4 regions of the Streptomyces griseiscabiei genome follow, and region 2 is predicted to be linked to each of the others. Evidence: riboswitches for the same ligand, from Rfam matches in the RefSeq annotation. Region 2 holds a riboswitch; each other region holds the start of a gene.
What was found. A riboswitch is a leader RNA that binds a small molecule or an ion and turns the genes downstream of it on or off. The one in region 2 is predicted to bind cobalamin.

Region 1 (5,258 bases), on a different contig from region 2:
GGGCGAGGTCGACGTCGTGGGTGGCCATCACGACGGTGGTGCCGGACCGGCGCAGCCCGTCCAGGGTGGCGAGGAGCCGCTCCTGCCCGTCGGGGTCGAGTCCGGCGGTCGGCTCGTCCAGGATCAGCACACGGGGCCGCATCGCGACCGCGCCCGCGATGGCGGTCCGCTTGCGCTGGCCGTAGGAGAGCAGATGGGTGGGCCGGTCGGCGAGCGCGGCGATCCCGAGGGCGCCGAGCGCCTCGTCCACCCGGGCCCGGACCTGCGCGTCGGACAGCCCGAGGTTGAGCGGCCCGAACGACACGTCCTGCGCCACGGACGCCGCGAACAGCTGGTCGTCCGGGTCCTGCACCACCAGCTGCACCGTCGTCCGCAGCCGGGTCAGCCCCTTGCGGTCGTACGTCACCGCCCGCCCCTCGACCGCCAACTCGCCGGTCCGGGGCCGCAGTCCACCGCTGAGCAGCCGCATCAGCGTCGTCTTGCCGCTGCCGTTGCGGCCCAGCAGGGCGAGCGCGCGTCCCTCCGGCACCGCGAAGTCGAGGTCGCTGAGCACGGGCGGCCCGTCCTCGTACGCGAAGGACGCGCCCCGCAGGGAGACCAGCACGGGCTCGCTCATGTCAGCGGCCTTTCCAGGACGAATCCAGTACGAGGGTGAGAGCGGCCACGGCCCCGAGCAGGGCCACGCTCGCCGTGGTGAAGCGGGCGGAGATCCGTGCCTCGGGGACCAGGACGCGCAGGGTGCCGTCGTAGCCCCGCCCCGCCAGTCCCGTCTGCAGGCGAGCCGCCCGGTCGAAGGCCCGGACGAACGCGGTGGCGCCGAGTCCGCCGAGCGAACGCCAGGTGGCCGCCCGGGTGGTGTGCCCGAGCCGGGCCGCCTGCGCCTCCCGGATCCGGCGCACGGAGTCCAGGAGGAGGAAGCTCATCCGGTACGTGACCAGTGCCACGTCCACGACGGGCGCGGGCACCCCGGCCTTCACCAGGCGCGGCAGCAGGTCCGACATGGGGGTGGTGAACGCGAACAGCAGGACGCCGAGGGAGGCCGCCGAGGTGCGCAGCAGCAGTTCCCCGGCGCGGACCGGTCCGCCGTCGGCCAGGGTCACGAACCCGTCGGGCCCGCCGACCTGGACGAGCAGCGGCAGCGCCCCGGTCACACAGAAACCCAGCGGCACCCGGTAGGCCCGCCACAGCCGGCGCCCCGGCACCCCGGCCGGGCCCAGCAGCACCACGAGCGCGGTCAGCAGGACCAGGGCCGCGCCCGGCCAGGGCGGCAGGGAGATCGCGAGCACGGTGAGGCCGAGCCCGAGCACGGCCTTGTCCACGGGATGGCGGCGGCGCCAGCGACTGCTGTGCGCCGCCGCGTCGATCGGCAGCACGAGGCGTCAGACCCGCCCGGCGGGGGACTCCCCGGCACCGGCACCGCTGGTCGAGCTGTCGTCACCGGCGCCCGCCAGCCCGGCCAGGGCCCGTGCCTCGCCCTGGCGCCGGCCCCGGTGGATGCCGAAGTAGTACGCGAGGACGCCCGCGCCGAGCGCGGCCTGCAGCGCGAACAGGGCCGACTCGATCTCACCGGACGGCGGCTCGTACAGCGGCGAGAACCACGGCTCGTAGTCCGGCTCGATCTCCGTGATCGCGGTCTCCGCCTCGGCGTCGGCGCCCGCGAAGGGCTCCTCCTTGTGGTCGCCGAGGCCGAGGGCCAGCGGCAGGACGGCGAGCGCGGCCACGACGAGCAGCAGCAGGGCGTTGATCTTCGTGTTCTTGCTCATCGTCTTCTTGTTCATCGGGCCACCGCCCCGGTCTCGGTCTCGGTCGCGGTCTCGGTGCGGTCGCGCTTGCCGGTCAGGAGCACGCCGAGCCGGGTCAGTTCGCCCTTGCTCGACTGCACCAGCAGCCGCATCACCAGCACCGTGAGCAGGCCCTCGCTGATCGCCAGCGGGATCTGGGTGACGGCGAAGATGGAGCCGAACTTGCCGAGCGCGCCCAGGAAACCGCTGCTCGGGTCGGGGAACGCGAGCGCCAGCTGCACGCTGGTGACGCAGTAGGTGACCAGGTCGGCGACGAACGCGCCGAAGAACACGGTGACCATCAGCGGCACGTCGAACCGCCGCAGCAGCCGGTAGATGCCGTACCCCGCCCAGGGGCCGGCGATCGCCATCGAGAAGACGTTGGCGCCGAGCGTGGTCAGCCCGCCGTGCGCGAGCAGCAGTGCCTGGAAGAGCAGGGTGATGGTGCCCAGGACCGCCATGATCGGTGGCCGGAACAGGATGGCGCCGAGTCCGGTGCCGGTGGGGTGGGAACAACTCCCGGTGACCGAAGGCAGCTTCAGTGCGGACAGGACGAAGGTGAAGGCACCGGAGGCACCGAGCAGCAGGGTGCTCTCGGGGTGCTCCTTGACCTCACGGGTGAGTGCCCGGACTCCGTGGACGACGAATGGCGCGGACGCGACGCCCCAGGCGATCGCGTGCGCCGGAGGAAGGAAACCCTCGGCTATGTGCATGGCTCAGCAGACCCTCTCCAGCACCTCGTGGATGGTTGACGCGCCTTGGCCGGTCTCCTGGCTTACGGGTACCACCGTCCGTGCTCCGCCTTCCCGGGTCCGAGGACCCAGTGGCTGTCCGTGAGGACCAGAGCCGGACTTCCCGATCACAGTGGCGAGGGCCGCACCGGCATGACACCGGATTTCCCGTTCACCAAGGCGTGGTGACAGTAGTGCCCAGATAAGGACGCTGACAAGCGGAGACGAGGGGCGCGCGGGCGCCGTGGAACAGCTCACACCACGGCGCACGCCCCACCGTCCCCACCCCGCGCACGAGCGCGTCCCCGGTGGCGGCGGTTGGCCGGAACCGATCGCACACCTGGTCGCCCTTGGCCACAGGTCCTGCCCTGCGCTTGAATTCACCCTTCACACCGTCGGCACAGGGAGTCCGCAGTGCACCGCCCGACCTTGGTACGCAGTTCGCGCCGTCTCGGCGTTCTCACCGCAGCCGCGCTCGCGGTCGCCGTCGCCACCGCGGGGCCGGCCGCGGCCCACGCGGAGGTCGAGGCGGAGGGCGCCCGCGCCCTCGACCAGAACGTCGACCTCACCTTCTCCGCCGAGTCGGAGTCGGCCTCCGCCGGCATCACCAAGGTGGAGGTGATCCTGCCCAAGGGCCTCGTCCCCGCCGACCTCACCTACAAGGAGGGCCCGGACGGGTGGAAGTTCGCCCCCACCGACCGGGGCTACACGGTGTCCGGCACCAAACTCGCGGTGGGCGAGGACGTCGAGTACGTGGTCACCGTACGGCAGTTGCCCGACGCGAAGTCGCTGGTGTTCAAGACCCTCCAGTCGTACAGCGACGGCAAGGTGGACCGCTGGATCGAACTGGAGGAGGAGGCGGAGGGCGACGGCCACGGCCACGGTCACCCGGCGCCCCGCCTGGACCTCAAGGCCGCCGCGCCCGGCGCCGAGGTCGTGAGCCCCACCCCCTCGGCGGACCCCACGACGGCTCCGCCCTCCCCCTCGCCCGAGAAGAGCGCCGAGGCCGCCACGCCGTCGGCGGAGGCCGCGGCGGACAGCACCGACGGCGACGACGGCGGCTCCCTGGCGGTCCCCCTCGGCATCGGCGCGGTGGTCCTGCTCGCGCTCGGCGGGGGCGCGTGGTGGTACCGGTCCCGCCGGAGCGGCACCACCACCTGAGGAGCCCGGGCCGTACGCCCGACGACGGCTGAGCCGAAACCCGCAGGTCACATCGCTGGACTGATGTACGACCCGCCGGGGTAGCCCTTACCTGCAATCAATGTGCAACAGCACTTCAGGCGCAGCAAGGGTGTGAGGCTCATGACGTCCCGACCGATACGAGGTGCCGCCGTCGCGGCGGCGGTGGCCCTCGGCGCCACCGCCTGCTCGGCGCCCGGCGGTGGCACCGACGGCGGCGGCCCGGCCGACTCCGTCGTGATCGGGGTGGCGTCCGAGCCGGACACCCTCAGCCCGCTCCTCGGCTACGGCAAGGACGGCAACTCGAAGATCTTCGACGGGCTGCTGGCCCGGGACGCCGACCTGGAACTGAGACCCGCCCTGGCGAAGGCGCTGCCCCAAGTGGCCGACGGCGGCCGGACGTACACCTACACCCTCCGCGAGAACGTCAAGTTCAGCGACGGCGAACCCCTGACCTCCGCCGACGTGGTCTTCACCTACCGGACCGTGCTGGACGCGAAGACCAACAACACCGCCCGCAGCGAACTCGACGCCGTCAAGGAGGTCCGGGCGGACGGCGACGACAAGGTCGTCTTCACCCTCGACTACCCCTACGCGCCCTTCGCCGGCCGCACGGTCCTGCCGATCGTCCCCGCACACATCGCGGGGAAGCAGGACCCCAACACCGGCTCCTTCAACACCGAGCCGATCGGCACCGGCCCGTACGTCCTGTCCACCTGGAGCAGGGGCGAGAAGCTCACCTTCAAGGCCAACCCGGACTACTGGGGCGGCGCCCCGAAGGTGAAGAAGTTCACCATGGCGATCGTCGAGGACGACGACGTACGCGCCACCCGGCTGCGCTCCGGCGACCTCGACGGCGCGATCCTGCCACCCGATCTCGCCGCCGGCTTCGCGAAGGACGGCGACCGGAAGACCTACGACGCCAAGTCCTACGACTATCGCACCGTCACCCTCCCCACCGGGAACGACGTCACCGGCGACCGCGCGATCCGGCGGGCCCTCGACGCCGCCGTGGACCGCGAGGCCATGGTCGACCAGATCCTCGACGGCGCCGGCCGCCCGGCGTACGGACCGCTGCCCGGCGACGACCCCTGGTTCGCGAAGGGCATCGAACGCCCCCAGGACCTCGGCAAGGCCGCACGCGTCCTGGACGAGGCGGGCTGGAGGACCGGCCCGGACGGCATCCGCGCCAATGCGGGCACGAAGGCGGCCTTCACCCTGCTCTACCCGTCCGGCGACAAGGTCCGCCAGGACCACGCCCTCGCCTACGCCTCCGACGCCAAGAAGGCCGGCATCGACGTGACCGTGGAGAGCGCCACCTGGGAGGTGATCGAGCCGAGGATGAAGGACACCGCCGTCCTCGCCGGCTTCGGCTCCACCGGCGACCCCGACTTCGGCCTCTACACGATGCTGCACTCCTCCCTCGCCGGCGACGGCTTCAACAACATGGGCCGCTACGCCAACCCGAAGGTGGACGAAGCCCTCGACACCGGCCGCCGAAGCCAGGACGACGCCGCCCGCAAGAGCGCGTACGACACGCTCCAGCGCGAACTGGTGAAGGACCCCG
Region 2 (5,258 bases):
GGTAGGCGGCCTGTTCACCCGCTGGTGCCACCGCTGGGCGCTTCTCGCCGGCTGGGCGGTCGGCATGCTGTACGGGACGATCGCCGCGTACGGGGTGGCCTCGCCGACCCAGAAGCACTTCGGCGGCTCCTCCGCCGAGATCCCGGGCATCGGCGAGATCGGCTACATCGGCCTGACGGCCTTCGTCCTCAACGTCGTGGTCACCGTCGTCCTCACCGTCGTCCTGCGCGCCGCCAAGGCCCCCGACGGCATCGACGAGACCAGCCCCGAGGACTACACGGCCGACGCGGGCGACGCGGGCGTCCAGGTGGAACTGCCTCCGGCAACAGCGGGGACGAGCCACTAGGCTCCGCCTTTCGCCGCCGGGGTGTGTTGTCGGGTGCGGGTGGGTGGGGGCTGGTCGCACAGTTCCCCGCGCCACTGAAAAGCAGGGGCTGCGCCCCCTGCTTTTCGCCCCGAAAGGGCCGCGGGCCTCTTTCAGGGGCGCGGGGAACTACGCGAGAAGCCCCACCGAACCCGCACGTCCCCACCCACCCCCGCGCGGAGCGCGAAAAGAAGGGGGTCGAAGGGGCGCAGCCCCTGGGGATGGGACGGGTAGGGGCGGCGGGGGCGAAAAACACCCGGCTACGCTGAATCCGTGACCGCTCGCGCACCGATCGTCCTCGACAGCGACCCCGGTATAGACGACGCCGTAGCCCTCCAGTACCTCCTGGGAACCGGCCTGTGGGACCTCAAGGCGTACACATCCGTCGGCGGCAACCTCCCCGCCGAGGCGACGTACGCCAACGCCCGCGCCCTGTCCAGAGCCCTCCGCATGGACACCGACGTCCCGGTCCACCGGGGCGCCGGCCGCCCCCTCTCCCGCCTCCCCTACCGAGAGGCCTCCGCCTTCCACGGCCCGGCAGGCCTCGGCCACGAGACCCTCCCCGACTCGACCGCCCCGCACCTCACGGAGTCCTCCGCGCAGGCCCTGCTCCGGCTCTCCCGGGAACACGAGGGCGAGCTGACCGTTTGCGCCACCGGCCCCCTCACGAACGTGGCGATCGCCCTCCTGGAGGACCCCGGCTTCGCCCGCCGTGTCCGCAGGTTCGTGTTCATGGGCGGCGCCGCCCAGGTCCCGGGCAACTTCACGCCCGTCGCCGAGTTCAACATCTGGGCGGACCCGGACGCCGCCGAGGTGGTGCTCTCCTCGGGCATCCCGTTCACCATGGTCGACCTGGACGCCTCGCACCGCTGGCTGTTCCGCCCCGCCGACCTCGCCGCGCTGGAGGCCGCGGGCCCGGGTACGGCCCTCGCCGCCCGGCTGATGCGCACCTACATGGAGGCCTACACCCGCCACGGCGGCGACGGCACCTGTCCGCTGCACGATCCGCTGGCCGTGGGGGTCTGCGGCGACGAGGCGTTCGTCGAGGCGGCCGACGGGGCGGTCGTCGTGGAATGCGGAAGCGAACTCACGCGCGGGCAGACCGTGTTCGTCCCGTCCGCCGCCCGGCGCGTCTACTACTCCGAGTCCCCCGCCCTGACCGCCCGCCTCCGCGCCACCGGCCGGGTCGCCCTCGGCCCGGGCACCCGCGACTTCAGCAAGGACTTCGTGGCGACGCTGCCGCGGTGGCCAGCGGCGACCTGAGCCATCCCGACCCGCCCCAGCCCGACCCCTCCCGGTCCGGGCCCGGGTCCGGCCTCGGATCAGAACCCAGTCCGATCGTCACACGAACGACGCCCCCTGTGGAAAACCCGAGCCGCGCAGATCCCCCGCTCGTGCAAACTGCGACGCATGGACATCACGATCAGGCGGGCGCTCGCCGACGAGTACACCACCCTCGGCGAGATCACCGCACAGGCCTACCTCGGCGACGGACTGCTGGACTTCGGGGAGAGCGACGCGTACCTCGGTGAGCTGCGGGACGTGGCGAAGCGGGCCGCCGCGGCCGACGTCCTGGTGGCCCTCGCGGACGACCGGGTGCTCGGCGGTGTGACCTTCGTCCCGGCGGGCGGCCCCATGGCCGACATCGCCCGTCCGGGAGAGGCCGAGATACGGATGCTCGCGGTCGCCGCCGAAGCACGCGGGCGGGGTGTCGGCGAGGCCCTCGTGCGCGCCTGTGTGGAGCGCGCCCGGACCGTGGAGGGCTGCGCCCGCCTCGTGCTGTCGACCCAGCGGAGCATGCACGCGGCCCACCGCATCTACGAACGCCTGGGCTTCACCCGCACACCGGAGCGCGACTGGAACCCCCTTCCCGACCTCCTCGACCTCACTCTGATCACCTATGAGTTGACGCTCTGACACCCTGCGAAGTCGACAGCGACACAACATGTGGGGGTGACACCGCGACCCGGCACTAGATGTATGCTCATGCTCGCTGTCGCCGCAGGGGAATCCGGTGCGAATCCGGAACTGTCCCGCAACGGTGTACTCGCGTGTGTACGTCTCCATTCGCGCACGCATGTTCAGTCCGAACACCTGCCGACAGCGCGCCCGGCCGTCCGGTCCGGGTGCCTGACGTCCGGGCCTCGTGGAATGGGCCGGTGGACGCGACGCCCCCGTGCGCTCGTGTGCAGCCGCCTGCCCTCCGCAAGGCCCCTTGCCGAGCGAGGGAGAGCCCCACGTGACCATCGCGCCAGCCGACCCGGTTTCAGCCGACCTGGCTTCCGCCACTCCGGCGACGGAGACCGACGGTCCCGGTACCGCGTTGCTGCGGACCCTGACCGAGCTGACCGCCGACCTCCCCGACGCCGACCCCGGCCGGGTCGCCGCCGCCGCCCTGCGCGGCCGGTCGGCTCGGGCCGACGAGTCGGAGCTGCGCGAGCTGGCCACGGAGGCGGCCGCGGGCCTCATCTCCGAGGACCCCGCCTACTCGAAGCTGGCCGCCCGGCTGCTTGCCGTCGGCATCCGCGCCGAGGCCGCCTCGCAGGGCGTCACGACGTTCACCGAGTCCGTCGCGGTGGGCCACCGGGAGGGCCTGGTCGCCGACCGCACGGCGGAGTTCACGCGCGTGCACGCCGGGCGACTCGACGCCATGATCGACCGGGCGGGCGACGACCGCTTCGGCTACTTCGGCCTGCGCACGCTGCACAGCCGCTATCTGCTCCGGCACCCGATCACCCGCAAGGTCATCGAGACGCCCCAGCACTTCATGCTGCGGGTAGCCGCCGGCCTCGCCGAGAACGACACCCCGCGGGCCCTGGACGAGGTCGCCGCGCTCTACCGGCTGATGAGCCGCCTCGACTACCTCCCCTCGTCCCCCACGCTCTTCAACTCCGGTACCCGCCACCCCCAGATGTCGTCCTGCTACCTCCTCGACTCCCCGCTCGACGAGCTGGACTCCATCTACGACCGCTACCACCAGGTGGCCCGCCTCTCGAAGCACGCCGGCGGCATCGGTCTGTCGTACTCCCGCATCCGCTCGCGCGGTTCGCTGATCCGGGGCACCAACGGGCACTCCAACGGCATCGTGCCGTTCCTCAAGACGCTGGACGCCTCGGTCGCCGCCGTGAACCAGGGCGGCCGGCGCAAGGGCGCGGCCGCGGTCTACCTGGAAACCTGGCACTCCGACATCGAGGAGTTCCTGGAGCTGCGCGACAACACCGGTGAGGACGCCCGGCGTACGCACAACCTGAACCTGGCGCACTGGATCCCGGACGAGTTCATGCGCCGGGTGAACGCCGACGAGAAGTGGTCGCTGTTCTCCCCGGCCGATGTGCCCGAGCTGGTCGACCTGTGGGGCGAGGAGTTCGAGGCGGCCTACCGCAAGGCGGAGGCGGCCGGCCTGGCGCGGAAGACCATCCCGGCCCGTGATCTGTACGGCCGCATGATGCGCACCCTCGCGCAGACCGGCAACGGCTGGATGACCTTCAAGGACGCGGCCAACCGCACGGCCAACCAGACGGCCGAGCCGGGCCATGTCGTCCACTCCTCCAACCTCTGCACGGAGATCCTGGAGGTCACGGACGACGGGGAGACCGCCGTCTGCAACCTGGGCTCGGTGAACCTGGGCGCGTTCGTCGACCCGGCGACGGGCGACCTGGACTGGGAGCGGCTGGACGAGACCGTCCGCACCGCCGTCACCTTCCTCGACCGCGTCGTCGACATCAACTTCTACCCGACCGAGCAGGCGGGCCGCTCCAACGCCAGGTGGCGGCCGGTCGGCCTCGGCGCGATGGGTCTGCAGGACGTCTTCTTCCAGCTGCGCCTGCCGTTCGACTCCCCCGAGGCGAAGGCGCTGTCCACGCGGATCGCCGAGCGGATCATGCTCGCCGCGTACGAGGCCTCGGCCGACCTCGCCGAGCGCAACGGCCCGCTGCCGGCCTGGGAGAAGACCCGTACGGCCCGTGGTGTGCTGCACCCCGACCACTACGGCGTCGAGCCGACCTGGCCGGAGCGCTGGGCGTCCCTGCGCGAGCGCGTCGCGGCCACGGGCCTGCGGAACTCCCTGCTCCTCGCCATCGCGCCGACGGCCACCATCGCCTCGATCGCCGGTGTGTACGAGTGCATCGAGCCGCAGGTGTCCAACCTGTTCAAGCGCGAGACACTGTCCGGTGAGTTCCTCCAGGTCAACTCGTACCTGGTGGCCGAGTTGAAGAAGCTCGGTGTGTGGGACGCGCAGACCCGGGAGGCGCTGCGCGAGTCCAACGGCTCGGTCCAGGGCTTCACCTGGGTGCCGCAGGACGTCCGCGATCTGTACCGCACGGCCTGGGAGATCCCGCAGCGCGGTCTGATCGACATGGCCGCCGCCCGCACCCCGTATCTGGACCAGTCGCAGTCGCTGAACCTCTTCCTGGAGACGCCGACCATCGGCAAGCTCTCCTCGATGTACGCCTACGCCTGGAAGTCGGGCCTGAAGACCACGTACTACCTGCGCTCGCGCCCGGCGACCCGGATCGCCCGCGCCGCCCAGGGCCAGACCCAGGCGCAGCAGCCCGAGAAGACCATCCCCGTACAGCAGGCGGCCGACCCGGATGCCGTCGCCTGCTCCCTGGAAAACCCCGAGTCGTGCGAGGCCTGCCAGTAATTCCCACCCGCCACCCGACCACCACCTCTGGAGGACGGCGCTTCGCGCCGACTGTGATGACTGATCAGAACCTGCTCGACCCCGGCTTCGAGCTGACTCTCCGCCCCATGCGCTACCCGGACTTCTACGAGCGCTACCGGGACGCCATCAAGAACACCTGGACCGTCGAGGAGGTCGACCTCCACTCGGACGTCGCCGACCTGGCGAAGCTCTCCGAGGGCGAGCAGCACATGATCGGCCGGCTGGTCGCAT
Region 3 (5,258 bases), 3.1 Mb from region 2:
CGGCCCGGTGAGCATGCCCTTGACCGGGCGTGCGGTGAGGGACTGGGCGTAGGTCGTCCAGCGGACCGTCATCGGTTCGGGGCGGGAGATGTCGCCGGCCAGGATCGGCGGGCGGACGTAGCGGGTGCCGTAGGACTGGACCCAGCCGTGCCGCGTGGCCAGGTACCCCGTCAACCGCTCGGCGAAGTACTGGACCATGTCGTTGCGTTCGGCCTCGCCGTGCACCAGGACGTCCAGCCCGGCCTTCTCCTGGAAGGAGATCACCTCCTGGATCTCCGCCCTTACACGCTCCTCGTATCCGGCGGTGTCGATCCGTCCGGCGCGCAGATCCGCCCGCGCGACCCGCAGTTCGCCGGTCTGCGGGAACGATCCGATGGTCGTGGTCGGCAGCAACGGCAGCCCGAGATGGGCGCGCTGTGCGACGGCGCGTTCGGCGTACGGCTGGGAGCGGCGGATGTCCGCGCCGGTGACCGCCCGGGCACGGTCGCGTACGGCCGGGTCGCGGGTGATCGGTGACCTCGCGCGGGAGGCCAGGTCGGCGCGGTTGGCGGCGAGTTCGGCGGCGATGGAGTCGGTGCCCCGGCCGAGGCCCTGGGCGAGGGTGACGATCTCCGCTGTCTTCTGCCGGGCGAAGGCCAGCCAGCGCAGCACCTGCGGCTCGATGTCCCGCTCCACCGCCGCGTCGAGCGGCACATGGAGCAGGGAGCAGGAGGCGGAGACATCGACCCGGTCGGCCAGGCCCAGCAGGGTGCCGAGGGTGGACAGCGACTTCGACAGGTCGTTGATCCAGATGTTGCGGCCGTCGACGACACCGGCCACCAGCCGCTTGCCCGGCAGTCCGCCGACGGCGGCCAGGGCGTCGAGGTGGGCGGCGGCACCGTCGGTGAAGTCCAGGGCGAGCCCCTCGACAGGAGCCTTGGCCAGGACCGGAAGGGCGTCGCCGAGCCGGTCGAAGTAGGAGGCGATCAGCAGCTTCGGCCGGTCGGTGAGCGCGCCGAGCTCGCGGTAGGCGCGGGCGGCGGCGTTCAGTTCGGCCGGGGTGCGGTCCTGCACGAGGGCGGGCTCGTCCAGCTGTACCCACTCGGCGCCGGCCGCGCGCAGATCGGAGAGGATCTCGGCGTACACCGGCAGCAGCCGGTCCAGAAGGGTGAGCGGCTCGAAGTCGGCGGCCACCCCGGGCGCGGGCTTGGCGAGGAGCAGATAGGTGACGGGGCCGACCAGGACCGGCCGCGCGGTCAGGCCGAGAGCGAGGGCCTCCTTCAGTTCCGCGACCGGCTTGCCGGAGTTCGCGGTGAAGACGGTGCCGGGACCCAGCTCGGGCACCAGATAGTGGTAGTTGGTGTCGAACCACTTCGTCATCTCCAGCGGCGCCACGTCCCGGGTGCCGCGGGCCATCGCGAAGTAGCCGGCCAGTGCGTCCGCCTCGACGGCGGAGCGGTGCCGCTCGGGGATCGCGCCCACCATGACGGTGGTGTCGAGCACATGGTCGTAGTACGAGAAGTCGCCGGTGGGCACCTCGTGGATGCCGGCGTCGGCGAGCTGCCGCCAGGCGGCGGCACGGAGACCGGTGGCGGTGGAGCGGAGGGCGTCGGCGGTGACGCGGCCCTTCCAGTAGCCCTCGATCGCCTTCTTCAGTTCCCGGTCCGGGCCCTGGCGGGGGTAGCCGTACACGGTGGCCCGTGCTGCCGCGGCTGCGGTCCTGCTGGTCACGGAGATCTCCTTCGCGAGACGATTCCCTGAGATCCCGGAGACGGGACGAGAGCGCGAAGGGATGACGAACCGGACGGCGACGCCCCCGCGCGACAACGGCACGGTCGTTCCGTCTGGTATGTACGCCGACCCGCCCACGAGGTCACCGGGGTATCCGCGCACGGAGTGGTCCGCGCACGGGCAGTTGGCAGGTCTTCGGACTCGCGGGCACGCCCTCCGGTCTCCCGGTGGACACCTACTGGCCGTCGCTTCCCAGGTCCGGTACGTCGGACCCAGTGCGTATGACGGCGGTCGCTCCCACTCACCGCTGCGGGGCAGTCCCGGATTCCCACCGGGTTCCCTCTTGCGACACCCCGCCTGGCGGACGGGGCGAACCAGCTGCTGCGGCCACCATACGGGGTGTCGGCACCGAAATGCCCGACGGTCAGCTCCATTTGCGGACCCTCCGCGCGGTCCGCCGGCACCGGGACGGCCGGGGCGAGCCGGGCAGGGCCCCGGTGCGTACGGCGATATTGATAGCCTCATCGGGCCAGCCGAGCCACATCCGAGGCCAGGGAATCCGGTGCGAATCCGGAACTGACGCGCAGCGGTGAGGGGGACGGGCGGGGCACGCACGCCACTGGGAGACCGGGAAGGCGCCCCGACCGGACGAACCCGAGTCCGAAGACCTGCTGGCACCTCCGTGCCCCCGCGCGGAGGGACGTCCGCAGGCCAGGCTCCGCGAACGAGCCCCGACCCCCGAGGCACGCCCGTGTTCCGTACCTTCGCCCCCTCTCCGCCGCCGGTCACCCGGCCACCCTCGGCCACCCCGGTGACAAGACCACGATCAGGTCCGGTCCTGATCCTGCCTCACCCGGTCCGCGAGGGAATTCCCGCGAGAGGAGCCTGACGAGCGATGCCGCCACGCCCACCTCGACCTGAGGAACGACGTACCGAGCACGCCCCCGCCGCACCGGCGCCCAGCCGCGTCGTCGTCTGCCGGGACTGCTGCTGCGGAACCCCGAAGGTGCCCGGAGTCGATCACGACCAGCAGGTCGCGCACCTGACCGAGAACATCCCCGTGCGCGTCTCGGACTGCCTCGACGTCTGCGAACACGCCAACGTGGTCGTCGTCCAGCCCTCCGCCACCGCACGGGCGGCCGGTGCCCGCCCGGTCTGGCTGGGCCTCGTCAACGACACCGACGCCACCGAGGACATCGTCGCCTGGGTACGGGCCGGCGGCCCCGGTGTCGCCCCCTGCCCCGACATCCTCGACCTCTATGTGTTCACCCCGCCCAGAGCGGCAGGCGGTCGGCCTTCGCGGGAGTCGTAGGCCCGGTGGCCGCACCCGACCTCGGGTGCGGCCCATCGGGGTGAGTTCGTGCCGGAGCCATGAGCGACTCGCGTCCATGACGGGGCGGGTCGACGCCCTCCCGACGCCGGTTCGCTGAACCGCGCCCTCCGCGCCGACCCCGGCGCCACCTCCGGTCCCTGTGGGCAACTCCGACTCCGCCACGCCCGCTTCCCGGATCTCGTTGACAACCGTCCGCGCATCCCTCCATCATCATTCCACTAATCAAGTAGTGGAATGATGAAGGGGGTGGTCGTGGAGTACCGCATCGACAGGCGGAGCGGCGTCCCCGCCTTCCAGCAGATCGTGCAGCAGACCAAACAGGCGCTGCGGCTGGGCGTGTTGGTGCCGGGCGACCGGCTGCCGACCGCCAAGGACGTCGCCGAGACCAGCGCGGTCAACCCGAACACCGTCCTCAAGGCGTACCGCGAGCTGGAGCGTGAGGACCTGGTCGAACCCCGGCCGGGGCTGGGCACGTTCGTACGCCGCACGCTGGCCCGCCCGCAGACCGGCACCGACTCGCCGCTCTACGGGGACCTGCTGACGTGGATGTCGAAGGCGGCCGAGGCGGGGCTGGAGCAGGAGGACGTGGCCGCGCTGGTCGCGTCGGCGATGGAGAAGCAGTACGGCGCCGCGAACGCGCCGACCACGGGGACCAAGACAACGAGGAGCACAGGTGAGTGACGGTATGTACGCGGGGGAGCCGGCGCTTGAGGCGTACGGCCTGGGGATGCGCTACCGGCGGGGCTGGGCGCTGCGGGACTGTTCCTTCCGGCTTCCGGCCGGCCGGATCTGCGGGCTGATCGGACCCAACGGGGCGGGCAAGACCACCCTGTTGAGCATCGCGGCCCATGTCCTGCAGCCCACGCACGGTTCGATCAGCCTGTTCGGGGAGGCGCCCGGCTCCGCGGAGTCCGGCCGGCGTACGGCGTTCCTCGCCCAGGAGAAGCCGCTGTTCCGCCGGTTCACCGTGGCGGAGACCCTGCGGATCGGGCGGGAGCTGAACCCGGGCTGGGACCAGCGCGCCGCCGAGGACATCGTCCGCGCGGGCGATGTGCCCTTCGACGCGAAGATCCACACCCTCTCCGGCGGCCAGCGCACCCGCGTCGCCATCGCCCTCGCCTTCGGCAAGCGGCCCGACCTGCTGCTCCTCGACGAGCCGATGTCGGACCTCGACCCGGTCGTGCGCCATGAACTCATGGGCACCCTCCTCGCCGAGGCAGCCGGGCGCGGCACCACCGTCCTGATGTCCACCCACGTCCTCGCCGAACTGGAGAACGTGTGCGACTACCTCGTCGTGGTCTCCGGCGGCGGAGTGCGCCTCGCCGGTGACGTGGACGAGCTGCTGGCCGTGCACACCCTGGTCACGGGGGTGAAGGAGGGCGACGGCATGCCCGCCGCCCTCGACCACCACACCCTCGTCGAGTCGCGGACCAGCGGACGCCAGTTCACCGCGCTGATCCGCCCCGAGGGCCCGGTCGCCGGCCCCTGGGACACGGACACCCCGAGCATGGAGGAACTGCTGCTCGCCTATCTCCGCTCACCCGGGGCGGTGCCCCTGATCACCCCCACCGCCCAGGTCCAGGGTCAGGCGCACGGCATCGGGACGGTGGCGGCATGAGCACCTTCACCAGCGCCTCGGCCACGAACGGCAGCACCGGCGGCGGTACCGAAGGCCCCAGGAACGGCAGCACCGGCGACGGCGAGAACGGGACCATGAACGCGACCCTTGACGCCACGACCGTGAAGGCCGGCCCGCGGCCCCGCCTCAGCGGAATGACCTGGCTGGTCTGGCGCCAGCACCGCGCCGCCTTCTGGACCGTCCTGGCCGCCGCGGTGCTCTCCGTGGCCTGGATCGTCTACCAGCGCGGTCGGATGGTCGACTTCCTCGACGGCTACGGCTACCCCGCCACCAGCCTCGACGAGCTGAGCAACGAGTTCACGGAGTACGCCAACGCCTTCACGTCCGTCTCGATGGGCCTCCAGGTGATACCGATGCTGCTCGGTGTCTTCCTCGGCGCCCCGCTTCTCGCGGGCGACCTGGAGAACGGCACGGCCAAGCTGGTCGCCGCCCAGTCCGCGAGCCGCACCCGCTGGCTGGCCACGAAACTGGGGATGACCGGGCTGGTGGTCCTGGTGACCACGGTCGCGCTGTCGGCCGCGTTCGGCTGGTGGTGGAACCCCGTCAAGTCCGAGGTCACGGTCATGGACTGGACGG
Region 4 (5,258 bases), 2.0 Mb from region 2:
CGCCGCCGCCAACGTGGCCGCCGACCTCAACGCCCTGGGTCGCTATGCCGAGGCCCGGGAGTGGGACCGCGCCACCTACGAGGCCAGCAAGGCGGCCTGGCCCCCCGACGATCTGCGGCTGTCCATGCACGCCAGCAATCTCGGCGTGTCCGAGTACCTGTGCGGGGACCGGCGCGCGGCACTGGAGATCCACCGCCGGGTCTACCGCGACCGGCTCGACCTCAAGGGCCCCACGGACATCTACACCCTCAGCGCGGCCTCCAACTACGCCCGCGACCTGCGCGAGACCGGTGACCTGCGGGCCGCCCTCGTACTCCTGGAGGAGACCTGCCAGTTGCTGTGGGAGCGGCTCGGCCCGCGTCACGCACAGACCCTGTCCACGCAGCGGAACCACGCGGTGGCGCTGCGCCGGTCAGGACGGTACGAGGAGGCCCGTGATCTCGTCGCCTCCGTCCATCTGATCTACGCGGAGGACCGGGGCCGTGACCACCCGGACACTCTGGCCGCCCGCGCCGATCTGGCCAATGTGCTCGCGGCCCTGGGCGACGTCGACAGCGCCCGCGACCACGCCGATCACATCCTGACCCGCCAGCGGCAGACCCTGGGGGAGTCGCACCCCTACACCCTCGGCTGCCAGAACAACCTGGCGATCTATCTGCGGCTCGGCGGCCACGCGGCAGCCGCCCGCGCCACCTCCGAACGCGCCCTGCGGGCCCTGACCGACACCCTCGGGGAACGTCATCCCTACACCCTGGACGCGATGATCAACTACGCCAACTGCCTGGTCGACACCGGTGAGACGGAGGCCGCGATCGCCCTCGAACGCGAGGCGCTCGCAGGGGTGTTGGAGACCCTGGGCGCAGACCACTACGACGTCGTCACCCTGCGCTCCAACCTCGCGGTCGACCTCGCGGGGGCTGGTGTGACTCAGGAGTCCGAGGAGCACTACAGTGAGGCCCTGCAACTCGCCGCCCAGACCTTGGGAGTGGACCACCCGACCTACGAGGCGGTGGACAGCGGGGTGCGACTGGACGCGGACATCGAGCCACCCTTCACCTTCTGATTCCGTGTCCCGGAGAGCGGTGTGAGTCCCATCCGGAAGGGTGAGGTCTTCTTTACGGCGCTTTGTGTTGATTCCTGCCGTTTTCCTTTGCTTCGCTGCTATTCTCCGCTCACCGCCATGGGCGCCGTCCGCCCGGCGGACGCCCCGTGTCAGCATGGCCCCTAGGAGTGCGGTGTCACCCTTCTTGTCCTCGCCGAACGGGTCTGCGGGACGCGCCCCTGCCGGCGCGGGTCCGGTCAGGCCTGCCGAGGACCGCCCCGCCACCGTCGCCGAGAACAGCGCCCTCGGTCACGTACTGCGTCGTCTCGCCCGGGAGGCCGTGCATCCGGAGGTCTCGTACCTCGCCGAGTTCGAGTCCTCGCTCCCCTGCGAAGCGGAAGCGTCGATGGGGTGACGTCCCCGTCGGTCCCGTCGGCTCCCGTGTCCCCGCGTCCCGTGTCCTTACGGCAGTTCGTGCTCAAGGTGCACAGCCGCTGCAACCTGGACTGCGACTACTGCTACGTCTACCACTCCGCCGACACCAGCTGGCGTGCCAAGCCCCGGGTCATGGAACCGGCGGTCGCGGAACAGGTGTCCCGGCGGATCGCCGAGCACGCCATGACGCATCGGCTGCCCGACGTCCGGATCGTGCTGCACGGCGGGGAGCCGCTGCTGCTCGGGGCGGACCGGCTGGGGGAGTTGCTGGGGATTCTCGGGACCGGGCCGACGCGGGCGGGAGTTCCCGTCCGGTTCTCGATGCAGACCAACGGGGTGCTGCTCACCCCCGACATCCTGGACGTGCTGCACCGCTACCGGGTGGGCGTCAGCGTCAGCCTCGACGGCACCCGGGCCGGCCACGACCGGCACCGGCGCTTCCCGAAGGGCGAGGGGAGCCACCGGCTGGTGACGGCGGGGCTGGAGCGGCTGAGGTCCGCCGAGCACCGCTTCCTGTACGCGGGCCTCCTCTGCACGGTCGACCTGGCCAACGACCCTGTCGACACCTATGAGGCCCTGCTCGCCGCTCACCCTCCTCGCATCGATCTCCTGCTGCCGCACGGCACTTGGGACACACCGCCCCCCGGCCTCACGGACCGCCGCGACCGGACACCCGCCGCGCCGCCCTTGGCCGCCCGGGGCGCGACGGCCCACCCAGGGGAGACACCGTACGCCGACTGGCTGCGGCTGGTGTTCGACCGCTGGTACGACGCCCCCGTACGGGAGACCGGTGTCCGGCTCTTCGAGGAACTGATGGCGGGCGTGCTCGGCGGCTCGATCCGCACCGAGTCCGTCGGGCTGGCCCCGGCGACGCTCGTCGTCATCGAGACCGACGGCTCCATCGAGCAGTCCGACTCCCTCAAAGTCGCCTACGAAGGAGCGCCGGAGACCGGGCTCGACGTCTTCCGCCACACCCTCGACGACGTCCTCGACCAGCCGCTCATCCGCCAACGACAGTCCGGAGCAGCCGAGTTGGGGCCGACCTGCGCGCGCTGCCCCCTGCTCGCCGTCTGCGGAGGCGGCCTCTTCGCCCACCGGTACGCCTCCACGAGCGGCTTCCGCAACCCGTCCGTCTACTGCGCCGACCTCGCCGCGCTGATCCTGCACATCCGCGACCGGCTGCGAGCCGATCTCAGCGGGGCGTGGCGGGGCCTTCCCGAACTCGACCCCAGGGGTACGTAGGGTAGGGTTTACCTGCGCGTTCACACGAGACATCGTGCACAACGCGACGGGACGTGGCGCAGCTTGGTAGCGCACTTGACTGGGGGTCAAGGGGTCGCAGGTTCAAATCCTGTCGTCCCGACTGGAGACAGTCGCAGTTCAGGGCCGGTTTCGGAGGCATCCGAGACCGGCCCTTGATCGTTCTTGGGGACCAGGCGGGGCCTGGCGGGGAACAGGGAGGTTGTCGATCCCAGGGCTCTGTTCTTGTGGTGGCGCCATGGCACTCGATGTCCCCGATCGTGCCGGCAGTGGTCCGGGCCCGTGTCCGCAGTGCTCTGAGCCAGGGATGGATGCCCGCGCGCCCCCGTACCCCATTCCCTCTGACGAGACGGCGATCCGGACGGCCTGATCGGGTCGGCCGAGCCACATCCGAGGCCAGAGAATCCGGTGCGAATCCGGAACTGACGCGCAGTGGTGAGGGGACGGACGGGGCGCGCACGCCCCTGGGAGACCGGGAAGGCGCCCCGACCGAACGAGCCCCGACCCTCGAGGCATGCCGCGTGCCCGAATTCATCAGAAGCCGGCATCCCGGGCTTCCTCGACAGCTCTCAGCAGAGGGGTGACGATGTTCCGGAGGACTCCGGGCTCCCTGTCCCGGGCCGGCAACCGAAGTCTGAATTCCGGTGCCGAGGCCCTCATGAAGTCGGGTGGGGGAGTGTTGGAGCGCAGGACCGGGTTAGTCCCCCGGCCCCGGCCCGAAGATTGGCGTGTTCATGGCGATACGGACGGGGTGCCGACGCCCAATACTGCGGTCTGGACCAGTCGGACCTTCCGGCCGGTCGGCACACGACCCCAGGAGACCGTCGTATGAGTGGATTACGGGTGACCGGACGTCTGAGATCGCTGGTCGGCATCGTGGCGGCGGGCGCGTTCATGGCCGCCGGTCTGTCCGGTACTGCGGCGTACGCGACGGAAGCGGCCCCGCTCGGCGCCGCTCCGCAGCTCGGCATCCAGTTCAACGCCGACGGCGACGCCGGTCAGTGCGGCGGGAGGACGGGGGAGCAGTGGACCGCCTCGCCGGACTGGACGCAGGCCATCCGCTTCGACACCGACAACCGCGGCGGCGGCTGCCAGTTGGCGTTCGGCGTCCACGACCCCGACGGCGCCCTGGCGGGCTCCTCGATCAGCTACTCCCTGCGGCCCAGCGCCGGCGGTGACGCCGGTCAGTGCGGGAGCAACCAGGGCACGTACGCGGTGCCGATCCTGCCCATCCCGGTGTTCGGACAGGCCGTCAGGGTCGACACCGACAGCCGGCCCGGCTGGTGCAACCTCACCCTCACCGTGACGGGCAACATCGTCCTCGACGTCCAGTTCTACCCCGACGGCGACGCGGGCCAGTGCCCGGACGCCTCGCCCGCGGGCCAGTACCGCTCGGCCTTCGTCGGCACCCCGGTCACGGTGAAGATCGACGCCGACGGACGCTCCGGCGGCTGCCAGTTCCTGCTGCGTCTGCGGCACTTCTAGGCCGACGGGGCCTGGCACGTCGGCGGGATCAACGGGAGTCGTCGTACGCCCGCTCGCAGTACGGCCAGTCGTCGAAGTTCCCCGCGCGCTGCCACAGGCGGTGGGCCGCCTCGATGTTCCACTCGGGGTCCAGGGCCTTGCGCGGGGTCCCGCCGAGCTTGGGCAGGCGGGCGTCGGAGATCTGGAAGACGCCCCAGTTCCGGGTGCCGTTGGTGTTCGGAAGGATGTGGAGGGGGTCGAGGAAGGACTGGCAGTCGGCGATGGCGACCGCGTGGTCGGGTTCCTCGGCGAAGACCTGGCGGATGCGTTTGCGCACCTTCTCCGGTGACCAGCTCCGTATCCGTGTCCTCGGGGCGTAGAGCGCCTCCTTGGTCTCGGCGCCGACCACACCGTCCGCGTCGAGGCCGTGCAGCACCTGGAACGCGGTGACGCGGCGCAGCGTCTGCGGACCGAAGGAACTGTCCACGTCGATGTCGGCGCCTGCCGCGGCGAGCAGGCGCTGCACCTCCTCGACACAGGAGTCGTGCTGCCCCATACCGACCGGTTCCGCGCACGCGGCGGAGAAGAGCAGCCGCCCGTCGTCCTTGCCCTCGGCCGCCGCCCGCTGACGTGTCGCCAGCGTCATCCAGGTACCGCCGGCCACCAACAGCAGGAAGCACACGCCGAGGACGGGCAGGGCGCGGCGGCGCCAGCGGGTACCCGTCGGCGCGTTCACCGGTGGGAGGCCGTCGGCGACCGTCTCCGGTGCCTCCTCCTCGTCCCCGATGTCCCCGATGTCCCCACCATCCCGGGTGTCCCTTGTGTCCCCGGCATTCCCGCTGTCCCCGATCCGGCTCATGTCGGCCACCGCCCAGAGCCGGTGCAGTTCCCGTAACTCGTTGGGGGAGGCTCCGCAGATCAGGGCGAAGCGGTGCACGGGGCCGTAGTCCGGCGGGACGTAGGAACCGGAGCAGTAGCGGTGGAGGGTGGACCTGCTGCTGCCCGTGCGCTGGGCGAGCGCCTCGTAACTGAGGCCCGACCGCTCCTTCAGCGACCG

Region 1: another riboswitch for cobalamin. It lies ahead of J8M51_RS07865 (energy-coupling factor ABC transporter permease); the one in region 2 lies ahead of J8M51_RS18900 (ribonucleoside-diphosphate reductase subunit alpha).
Region 3: another riboswitch for cobalamin. It lies ahead of metE (5-methyltetrahydropteroyltriglutamate--homocysteine S-methyltransferase); the one in region 2 lies ahead of J8M51_RS18900 (ribonucleoside-diphosphate reductase subunit alpha).
Region 4: another riboswitch for cobalamin. It lies ahead of J8M51_RS27220 (hypothetical protein); the one in region 2 lies ahead of J8M51_RS18900 (ribonucleoside-diphosphate reductase subunit alpha).

The regions. Positions count from the first base shown of each region.
Region 1 is NZ_JAGJBZ010000001.1:1,798,921-1,804,178, reverse strand. Features, by position in the region: gene J8M51_RS07880 (energy-coupling factor ABC transporter ATP-binding protein) at 1-616, opposite strand, end outside; gene cbiQ (cobalt ECF transporter T component CbiQ) at 618-1,373, opposite strand; gene J8M51_RS07870 (energy-coupling factor ABC transporter substrate-binding protein) at 1,380-1,763, opposite strand; gene J8M51_RS07865 (energy-coupling factor ABC transporter permease) at 1,775-2,494, opposite strand; cobalamin riboswitch at 2,525-2,707, opposite strand; gene J8M51_RS07860 (DUF1775 domain-containing protein) at 2,927-3,673, shown strand; gene J8M51_RS07855 (ABC transporter substrate-binding protein) at 3,815-5,258, shown strand, end outside.
Region 2 is NZ_JAGJBZ010000002.1:292,788-298,045, reverse strand. Features, by position in the region: gene mctP (monocarboxylate uptake permease MctP) at 1-346, shown strand, start outside; gene J8M51_RS18910 (nucleoside hydrolase) at 638-1,627, shown strand; gene J8M51_RS18905 (GNAT family N-acetyltransferase) at 1,775-2,281, shown strand; cobalamin riboswitch at 2,345-2,480, shown strand; gene J8M51_RS18900 (ribonucleoside-diphosphate reductase subunit alpha) at 2,604-5,006, shown strand; gene J8M51_RS18895 (ribonucleotide-diphosphate reductase subunit beta) at 5,063-5,258, shown strand, end outside.
Region 3 is NZ_JAGJBZ010000002.1:3,406,972-3,412,229, forward strand. Features, by position in the region: gene metE (5-methyltetrahydropteroyltriglutamate--homocysteine S-methyltransferase) at 1-1,710, opposite strand, end outside; cobalamin riboswitch at 1,892-2,091, opposite strand; cobalamin riboswitch at 2,224-2,400, shown strand; gene J8M51_RS31900 (hypothetical protein) at 2,606-3,022, shown strand; gene J8M51_RS31905 (GntR family transcriptional regulator) at 3,278-3,724, shown strand; gene J8M51_RS31910 (ABC transporter ATP-binding protein) at 3,729-4,661, shown strand; gene J8M51_RS31915 (ABC transporter permease) at 4,658-5,258, shown strand, end outside.
Region 4 is NZ_JAGJBZ010000002.1:2,272,238-2,277,495, forward strand. Features, by position in the region: gene fxsT (FxSxx-COOH system tetratricopeptide repeat protein) at 1-1,063, shown strand, start outside; gene J8M51_RS27205 (hypothetical protein) at 1,236-1,457, shown strand; gene J8M51_RS27210 (FxsB family cyclophane-forming radical SAM/SPASM peptide maturase) at 1,484-2,719, shown strand; tRNA gene J8M51_RS27215 (tRNA-Pro) at 2,767-2,840, shown strand; cobalamin riboswitch at 3,139-3,269, shown strand; gene J8M51_RS27220 (hypothetical protein) at 3,566-4,222, shown strand; gene J8M51_RS27225 (helix-turn-helix domain-containing protein) at 4,251-5,258, opposite strand, start outside.